2 regions of the Planococcus sp. APC 3906 genome follow, and region 1 is predicted to be linked to the other one. Evidence: riboswitches for the same ligand, from Rfam matches in the RefSeq annotation. Region 1 holds a riboswitch; the other holds the start of a gene.
What was found. Region 1 has a riboswitch for lysine ahead of QMA09_RS12785 (transporter substrate-binding domain-containing protein). Riboswitches for the same ligand answer to the same signal wherever they lie in the genome.
Positions count from the first base shown of each region.

Region 2: linked by a shared signal. The riboswitch ahead of QMA09_RS02960 (aspartate kinase) and the one ahead of QMA09_RS12785 (transporter substrate-binding domain-containing protein) in region 1 are both predicted to bind lysine.

Region 1 is NZ_JASDCW010000022.1:44,921-49,910, reverse strand. Features, by position in the region: gene QMA09_RS12795 (amino acid ABC transporter ATP-binding protein) at 1-393, opposite strand, end outside; gene QMA09_RS12790 (amino acid ABC transporter permease) at 424-1,191, opposite strand; gene QMA09_RS12785 (transporter substrate-binding domain-containing protein) at 1,255-2,100, opposite strand; lysine riboswitch at 2,233-2,414, opposite strand; gene QMA09_RS12780 (cation-translocating P-type ATPase) at 2,630-4,990, shown strand, end outside.
Region 2 is NZ_JASDCW010000003.1:58,950-63,939, reverse strand. Features, by position in the region: gene sdhA (succinate dehydrogenase flavoprotein subunit) at 1-530, opposite strand, end outside; gene QMA09_RS02970 (succinate dehydrogenase cytochrome b558 subunit) at 576-1,190, opposite strand; gene QMA09_RS02965 (YslB family protein) at 1,388-1,789, shown strand; gene QMA09_RS02960 (aspartate kinase) at 1,840-3,054, opposite strand; lysine riboswitch at 3,198-3,372, opposite strand; gene uvrC (excinuclease ABC subunit UvrC) at 3,410-4,990, opposite strand, start outside.

The DNA of each region.
Region 1 (4,990 bases):
TTGGTCCATGCCCACGACGTGCAGGAATTTCTTCGCGGTCTTTTCGGCGTCCTGCCGTTTGCGCTTCAGCACCTTGATCTGCCCGACGACGCAATTGTTCAGGACGTTGTGGTTGTTGAACAAATTGAATTGCTGGAACACCATGCCGAGCTTCGTGCGGTAGGAATGGATGTTATGATGGGCATCGAGAATATTTTTTCCGTTGTAGATGATCTTGCCGCCGCTCGGTTTTTCGAGCAGGTTGACGCAGCGGAGCAGCGTCGATTTCCCGGATCCCGAGGACCCGATGACGCATACCACTTCCCCTTTGCTGACAGAGAAATCGATATCTTTCAACACTTCATTCGTTCCGAAGGATTTGCTTAAATGCTGGATTTCAATTACTTTTTCCATAAGGTCTCCTCTTCTGCTTCTGCGGATTTCTTATTCTTTGATTTTGTGCTCCGTGTCTTCCGGAGTGACCACTTGCATCGGCAGTCCGCCGATCATGCTGTAATTGGACGGCCCCGCCATCTTGCGCTCAAGCTTGCGCAGCAGCAATGTGATGGTGAACGTCATGACAAAGTACAAGACGCAGGCAATGAAGAACGATTCGAAATACCGGAAATTATTGCCCGACACCGATTTGGTCTGGAAAAATAATTCCGTCACACCGATGACGTTCAATACGGCCGTATCCTTGATGTTAATGACGAATTGGTTGCCGGTTGCCGGCAGGATGTTGCGCACGACCTGCGGCATGACGACATTCATCATCGTCTGGAAATGGTTCATGCCGATTGCCTGTGCCGCTTCGAACTGTCCTTTGTCGACCGAAATGATGCCGCCGCGGACAATCTCTGCCATGTATGCGCCGGTATTGATCGAGACGATGAATATCGCCGCCGTAAAGACATCCATATCAATGCCGAACGCCATCGCCGAGCCGTAGAAAATGACCATCGCCTGTACGATCATCGGCGTGCCGCGGAAAAATTCCACATACGCGGACAGCAGGAAATTGATCGTTTTCTGGAACAGGCGCTTCACGCCGCGCTCCGGCATCGGAATGGTGTTGACGATGCCGATGATCAACCCGATAGCGGCGCCGATCAGCGTGCCGATGATGGAAATCAGCAGCGTCATGCCGGCTCCGCGCAGGAACATCGGCCAGTTGTTTGTAAGTATCGTGATAACCCATTCAAGACTCATGGTTTTCCTCCTAAAAAAATTTAAAGCCGGCTGCATTTAGCTGCAGCCGGCACCGCCTAAGCTTTATTGGGCAGCTGGTTGGTTTTGGATCGCTGTATCCATGATTTCCTGGCGCTGCTCTTCCGAGATGCCAGCCAATGTTTCGTTGATCTGCTCCGTGAACTCACTGCCTTTTTCCAAGCCGACTGCAACCGCTGTGTCGTCTTCTGACGTTTCAAAGCCGTCCGTGAATTCCACCATTGCAAAGTTTTCGTTGGCAGCGGAAGCACTGACCGCTTCCGGGCGCTCTGAAACGTAGCCGTCGATTATGCCGGACTCAAGTGCAACCCGCATTGCCGGGAAGCTTTCCATTGCCGTTTCTTTGGATACGCCTTCGATCTGGTCGATGACCGAGTAATGGAACGTGTTCAATTGCGCTGTGACTTTCGCGCCGTTGAAATCTGCCAATGTGCTCGCGCCTTCAAATTCGCCGCCTTTTTTCACGACCATCACCAATTCCGATGTGTAATAATGATCGGAAAAGTCGATGGTTTCTTTGCGTTCTGCTGTCGGGGACATGCCCGCAACAATGGCATCAATCTTGCCGGAGTTCAGTGCCGGCACCAAGCCGTCCCATTCCGTTTTGACGATTTCCAGTTCCATCCCGAGATCTTCCGCGATTTGTTTCGCGATTTCCACATCGTAGCCGCCCGCATATTCCGCATTGCCGGAAATCTTCACAGCGCCATTGGAATCATCGCTCTGCGTCCAGTTGAACGGCGCGTAGCCCGCTTCCATCCCTACTTTAAATGTCTTGCCTTCTTCACTCGAACCGCCGCCCGACGATGCGCCTTCTTCCGACCCACATCCCGCAAGCAGCATACCCAGTGACAGCATAGCCGTTAACATCAACCCTGATTTCTTTTTCATCTTCTCATTCTCCCCCTCGTGTGTTCTGTAAAATAGTTCTGAATACAGCAAAAAGGGCAGCTATGTACAAAAAAAGACCTGAGATAGACTCAGATCGCTATATGCATAGTTGCCCTAAATCCTCTTTTCCCGTATCGAGATAGCACACCGCATCAGACTGGGAGTCCCATGCGGCAGTCCTGCAATTGTTCACTGCAGACCCAGCAAGTAATAATGAGAACTATTACAAACTTCGGCGGTCTTTCCTTCTCCATAGCATCCTTGCTTCTCAAACTCTTCTATGGACTAATAAATCCCGCGCCTCTACCTCACCGGAAAGTGAGGTTATATTCACTTGTTTTTCATAGTCTACATTATTACTTTTTTCCTGTCAACGCCGCCCTAAATTCCATTCCACGCTCGACTGCTGGACCTTGCCATCAATCAAAGCTGTCCATAGAATCTGGAGCTGTTATAATTAATTCGAATATTCAATTTATTTAGGATGGTGTTATCCATTGAACGCCAGAAAACGGAGGGAGAGTTGGCCATGGATTTTCACGAGATGGACCGGGCGCAATTGCTGGAGGCAGTCAAAACCGATCCGTTGCACGGATTAAGCGCTGAAGAAGCCCGGCTGCGCCAAGACAAGCACGGCTTCAATGTATTGGCTGAAGCCAAAAAGCAGTCCCTGCTCCTGTCTTTCTTCAGCCAATTCACGGACTTGATGATTGTGGTGCTATTGGCCGCTGCCGTTATCTCTTCCGTCCTTGGCGAATGGATTGACGCGGCTGCGATTGTGTTGATCGTCATCCTCAACGCCTCCCTAGGCTTCTATCAGGACCGCAAAGCCGAAAAATCACTGGAAGCGCTGAAAAAACTTTCAGCTCCCCAAGTCCAAGTGCTGCGCAGCGAGAAATGGGCACGCCTGCCTTCGCGCGAAATTGTGCCGGGTGATGTAATACGTTTCTCCAGCGGCGACCGCATCGGAGCGGACGTGCGGCTGATTGAAGCGGCCAGCCTGGAAATCGAGGAATCCGCACTGACCGGTGAATCGATGCCCGCTGCGAAGCGGACCGAATCGCTGGCGATTGTCGACCCGAACCTGGCGGACATCAGCAATATGGCGTTCATGGGAACATTGGTGACAAGAGGCAGCGGCGTCGGGGTGGCCGTCAGTACCGGCATGAACACCGAAGTCGGGCAGATTGCGGGGCTTTTGCAGGCGTCCGAAGGGATGGATACGCCGCTGCAGCGCAAGCTCGGGCAGCTCGGGAAAATCCTGATCATCGCCGCTTTGCTGCTGACGCTGTTAGTCGTTGCCATCGGTGTATGGCGCGGCAACGATTTTTACACGATCTTTTTTGCGGGCTTGTCGCTTGCTGTCGCCGCGGTTCCCGAAGGCCTGCCGGCTGTCGTCACCATTGCCTTGTCGATTGGCGTCCAGCGGATGATCAAAAAAGACGCAGTGGTCCGTAAACTGCCGGCTGTTGAGATTCTGGGCAGCGCTTCTGTCATTTGCTCGGACAAGACCGGCACAATGACTGAAAACGAAATGACCGTTACACATTTATGGAGCGGCGGGCAGGAATGGACGGTCGAGGGAACCGGGTACGAGCCGGATGGCCGTTTTTTTGAAGCAGGCACCCCCGTCGAATTGCAAGGCGTCCCTGCGCTGCATGAGCTCCTTTTATATGGGATGTTATGCAATAACGCGAAAGTTTTTAAGAAAGACAAGGAATACGCCATCGAGGGAGATCCGACCGAAGGCGCCATGGTCGTGGCCGCGATGAAAGCGGGCATAAGCGAAAAATGGCTCATGGAAAATTTCACCGTGGTCCAGGAGCTGCCTTTTGACTCTGAACGCAAAATGATGAGCGTCATTGTCAAAGACAGGAACGGGCAGCTTCTCGCAGTGACAAAAGGGGCTCCTGATCTGTTGGCCACCCACTGCGGTTCGATTCGATGGGGCGCGCAGCAGCTGCCGCTCACTGCTGAACGGGCTGCCGAAGTGGAACGCGCGGTAATTGGCATGGCCAGCAATGCGCTCCGCACGATGGCGATTGCCTATAAACCGCTGCCCCCTCAGAAAGACATTTTTACCGAGCAGGAAATTGAAAAGGACCTCGTGTTCATCGGGCTCGAGGGGATGATCGATCCGCCGCGCGAGGAAGTGAAAGCCGCCATACAGGAATGCTGGAACGCCGGTATCCGCACGATCATGATCACCGGGGATCATGCGGTAACAGCGCTGGCGATTGCCGAAAAACTACACATTTCCGGCGAGGACGGCATTGCAGTGGAAGGCAAAGAGCTGGACGAGATGTCGGCGGAACAGCTGCAGGAAGTCGTGGAAAAGGCTTCCGTGTTCGCCCGGGTCACGCCCGAACACAAGCTGCGGATCGTCCAGGCACTGCAGCAAAACGGCCGCGTCGTCGCCATGACTGGCGACGGCGTCAACGATGCGCCTGCCCTCAAGACGGCGGATATCGGCGTTGCGATGGGCATCACCGGCACAGACGTCGCAAAAGAAGCCGCTTCCCTTATCCTGCTCGACGATAATTTTGCAACCATCAAAGCGGCGATTGTCGAAGGGCGCAATATTTATGATAATATCCGAAAATTCATCCGCTATCTGCTGGCGTCCAATGTCGGAGAAATCCTCGTCATGCTGTTTGCGATGATCCTCGCATTGCCGCTGCCGCTCGTTCCGATTCAGATTCTTTGGGTCAATCTCGTGACGGACGGGCTGCCGGCAATGGCACTCGGGCTCGACCGCCCTGAAGACGATGTCATGAAAAAGAAACCGCGCGATCCCGCTGAAGGCGTCTTCGCCAGAGGCCTCGGCTGGAAGATCCTTTCCCGCGGTTTCCTCATCGGCGCGGCCACTTTGGCGGCGTTCCTCTTTGTC
Region 2 (4,990 bases), on a different contig from region 1:
TGGGCTGTAATCCCTTTGCTGACGCCTGCATCATCAAGAACCAGTCCGAGGAATTCCCAACCTTCGTATTTTGTGACAAGCCCGCTCACTTCATAGCGGCGAACCTGCTCGTCCAAAGCGTAAAGCAATTGCTGGCCAGTTGTTGCGCCTGCGAAAGCTGTTCTGTGGTACATCGTGCCGCCGAAACGGCGGAAGTCCAAAAGGCCTTCAGGTGTGCGGTTGAACATGACGCCCATGCGGTCAAGCAAACGGATGATTTCGGGTGCAGCATCTGTCATCGCTTTAACCGGTTTTTGGTTAGCCAGGAAATCGCCGCCGTAAACGGTGTCATCAAAGTGAATATCCGGGGAATCCCCTTCACCTTTTGTATTTACCGCTCCGTTGATCCCGCCCTGCGCACAAACCGAGTGAGATCTTTTTACAGGAACGATTGAGAATAGGTCGACGGGAGAGCCTGCTTCTGCCGCTTTAATAGCAGCCATCAAGCCGGCAAGGCCGCCTCCTACGATAGTAAGTTTGCCTTTCGCCATTATGGTATTCACTCCTCTTTTAGTTCACCAAATATCGAAATTTTATTAAACGAATGCGAATAGCGCTCTGATGCCGATAATAGACAAGACGACAAATACGAGCAACGTGAAGTACGTTGAGTATTTCTGTGCCTTTTCAGACTGCGTGATTCCCCAAGTAACCAAGAATGACCATAAGCCGTTCGCCAAGTGGAACGTCGCTGCCAATACACCCAAGATGTAGAATACCAGCATAGCCGGGTTGTCGAGGATGTTGGCCATCATGTTGAAGTCTGCTTCAGCAGCATTGCCGATAGCGACTTGGAAACGCGTTTCAAACACGTGCCATGCGATGAAGATTACCAGGAAAATTCCTGTATAGCGCTGTGCCACGAACAATGTGTTGCGCATGTAGCTGTAATGCCCCACATTATTTTTCGAAGTGAACGCTATGTATAGACCGTAGAACGCATGGTACATCAACGGTAAATAAATAACGAAGATCTCCAAGAAGATTACGAACGGCAAGCTCGCCATGAAATGGGAAGCTGTGTTAAACGCTTCCACGCCTTGTGTCGCAAAATGGTTGACGATTAAGTGCTGCGTCAAGAACAATCCGATTGGAATGATCCCCAATAGTGAGTGCAGCCTGCGCATTAAAAATTCTCGATTATCCAAAATTTTACCTCCCTTAGGCGTTAATGGGCAGCAAAAAGAGCAATCGATATGTTACGAAAGCATCCATTGACTGCTATTATCATCATGATACAATAATATGACATATTTATTGTACTCCGCACCAATAGGAGCGTCAAGGCAACTTGCCTCATTACTAACAGTTTCATCCTTTAATTTATTATATTGAAAGTGGGTTCAACATGACTGTCACAGACACAGATTTTAACGGAAAATTCGGCTTGGAAGTTCTACGGGAACACGTAATCCCTGATATTCTCGGGCGCCACCAACCGGATATCCTATACTGGGCCGGCAAATCGCTTGCCCGCAAATTCCCACTGGCATCGCTGGACGAGGCATCGGACTTTTTCAGGCAAGCCGGCTTCGGCGAGCTGACACTTGAGCGTTCGGCTAAAGGCGAAACCGTGCTGCACCTTGCTGCGCCTGGGCTGGAGCATCGTTGCTTCAAGCTCGAAGCCGGATTTTTGGCACAGCAAAAACAGAATATTGACGGTTTTATGACAGAAGCTTATGAAGAGCCACTCGGCAAGAAAAAGGGCGTTCGCATCACGTTGAAAACGGATACGCGCGATAAAGTTTAATCATCCCGATATAGAAAAAGGCAAGTTCACCAATGTGAACTCGCCTTTTTTTATATCGTTAAACCGAAGGCGCTGTGGAGCGCGTTCGCGGATTGATTCATGTCCGATTCGGGCACAACAACGGAGATCTTGATTTCCGAAGTGGAGACCATTTTCACAGGGATGCCTTCTAACCGAAGGATATCAAACATTTGGGCAGCGACACCGGGATTGGATACCATGCCGGAGCCGACGATGGAAACTTTCGATAAGCCGACTTCATACGTTGCTGCCAGGAATCCGATTTCTTCTTGCCGCTCAGCGAGCACCCGGCGCGTTTCCTCCAGGCTGTCTTCTTTGATTGAAAACGAAACCGAAGGCGGGGCATCATCTGTAATGCTCTGGACAATGATATCAACATCGATATGATGCTTCGCCAATGTCGTGAAGATGTTCGCCAGTGAACCATTGAACGCTTTTTTATAAGTAACCGTCACACGGGCGATTCCGGATTCGAACGCCACGCCTCTGACAATCAGATTTTTTTCCACAGTGATCACCTCTTGTATGATTGTTCCCGGTTCATCCGAATAACTTGCGCGGACCGATAAAGGGACATGATTGTTTTTCGCAAATTCAACCGCGCGCGGATGCAATACGCCAGCCCCTAGATTCGCCAGCTCCAGCATTTCATCGTAGGAAATCTGTTCCAGCTTGCGCGCACCGGTTACGAAGCGCGGGTCGGATGTATAGACGCCGTCGACATCGGTATAGATTTCACATTTATCCGCATGCAAGGCAGCGGCAAGCGCGACTGCCGTTGTATCAGAACCGCCACGGCCAAGCGTCGTGATATTGCCGATTTTGTCGACGCCCTGGAATCCGGCGACCACACAAAAATACCCGTCGCTCAGCGCCTGTTCGATGCGCTCGGTGTGAATCTGTTCAATGCGGGCATTGCGCGGCACGGATTCGGTTTCAATCCCCGCCTGCCAGCCGGTGAATGACAGCGCTTCGTGGCCAAGCATTTTAAAGGCCATCGCGAGCAGCGCAATCGTCACCTGTTCGCCGGTTGCCAGCAGCATGTCCATTTCCCGCTTTGGCGGCTCTGACGAGATGTCCCCTGCCAATTCGAGCAGCGTATCAGTGGTTTTGCCCATCGCCGACACGACGATGACGACACGCACGCCTTTTTCCTTTTCACGGATCGCGCGTTTTGCGACCCCGATGATTTTTTCTGGTGTTGCAACGGATGTTCCGCCAAACTTCATGACAACAGTTTTCATTCTCTCCACTCCCATATTGTAAGTGGCCCTCAACATGAATGCCGGACTGGCCGATACGCCAGCGCGGCTAGACAATAAAAAAAGGCAGCTCGCCGGATTGCCGGCAAACTACCTCTTTCATCATGCACGAATAAAAAACGTCCATGTGAGATAGCCCTCCAGAGATTGACTCTGACAGCCCTGCATTTCTTAAATGCAGAACCAGCACACGGATTTGCAAGAATCCGTACACTTCGGCGGCTGCCCCTTTCCCCATTCTTCACAGATTCTGCAAATCTCCGAATGGCTACTTTTGGCGTCCGCGCCTCTATCATCACTTTTCCAAGTGATCTAAATATGTCTTTACGATATCACGTTATTGTTCAGCTGGCAATGATTGCTGTGAAAAATGCTGTTGGATCTGGTCCGCCAGCTTGTCTGGCATGCCCGCTTCTTTCAAATCTTCCTTGCTTGCTTCTTTGATGCGTTTTACAGAACCGAAATGCTTCAATAGCTGCTGTTTGCGCTTCGGCCCGACTCCCTCCAAATCGTCCAATGCGGACTGGATCGAGTTTTTGCCGCGCAACTGGCGGTGGAACGTAATGACGAATCGATGGACTTCGTCCTGGATGCGCTGCAGCAAGTAAAACGCTTCGCTTGTGCGTTTCAGCGGCACCGCCTCCACTGGATCGCCGTACAGCAGATGCGAAGTTTGGTGTTTCGCGTCTTTGGCGAGGCCAGCAATCGGTATCGACAAGCCGAGTTCGTCTTCCACAATTTCACGGGCGGATTCGATCTGCCCCTTGCCGCCATCGATGACGATCAGGTCAGGCAGAGGAAGCCCATCTTTCAGGACCCGTGTATAGCGCCGGCGGATAACTTCGCGCATCGCTGCGTAATCATCCGGCTTCGAGGCATTGCGCGTTTTGTATTTCCGGTAATCTTTCTTCGAAGGTTTGCCGTCGATGAACGTAATCATCGCCGACACAGCGTCCGCGCCTTGGATATGCGAGTTATCAAAAGCTTCGATGCGCAGCGGCGTGGCAATGTTCAGCGCCGTGCCCAATTCTTCGCAAGCCCCGATCGTCCGCTCTTCCTGGCGTTCAAGCAGACCGAATTTCTCTTTGATTGCGATTTCCGCGTTCGTTTTCGCAAGCTGCAATAAATCCTTTTTCTTGCCGCGCTGCGGAACGAGCACACGGATATCCAGCCATTCACGGATCAATTCCGCGTCGACGCCTTCCGGCAGCAAGACTTCATTCGGTTTGACGTGATGCGGCTGTTCATAAAACTGACCGATGAACGTCAAAAACTCTTCCTGCGGGTCCCGATACAATGGAAACAGCGACACGTCCCGCTCGATCAATTTGCCTTGGCGCACAAAAAAGACTTGGACGCACATCCAGCCTTTATCAACGGCATAGCCGAAAATATCGCGGTCAGTGAAATCATTCATTGCCATTTTTTGTTTTTCCATGACGGTTTCGATATGCGCAATCTGGTCGCGGTATTCTTTTGCCCGTTCGAATTCCAGATTTTCAGCCGCTTCGGACATCTTTTCAATGAGGTCCTGTTTGACGTCGCGGAAGCCGCCGTTCAAGAATTTCGTAATGCTGTCGATCATTTCCTGATAAGTTTCTTTTTCAACCGGTTTGATGCACGGCGCCAAGCATTGGCCCATATGGTAATAAAGGCAAGCCCGGTCCGGCATCGTATGGCATTTCCGCAATGGATAAAGCCGGTCCAGCAGCTTTTTCGTCTCACTCGCCGCATAGGCATTCGGATAAGGGCCGAAATACTTGCCTTTGTCCTTTTTCACTTGCCGCGTCGTGATCAGCTTCGGATGGCGTTCGCCAGTTATTTTCAAGTACGGATAAGACTTATCGTCTTTCAGCATGATGTTGTATTTGGGATCGTGTTTTTTGATCAAATTCAATTCCAGGATCAACGCTTCGAT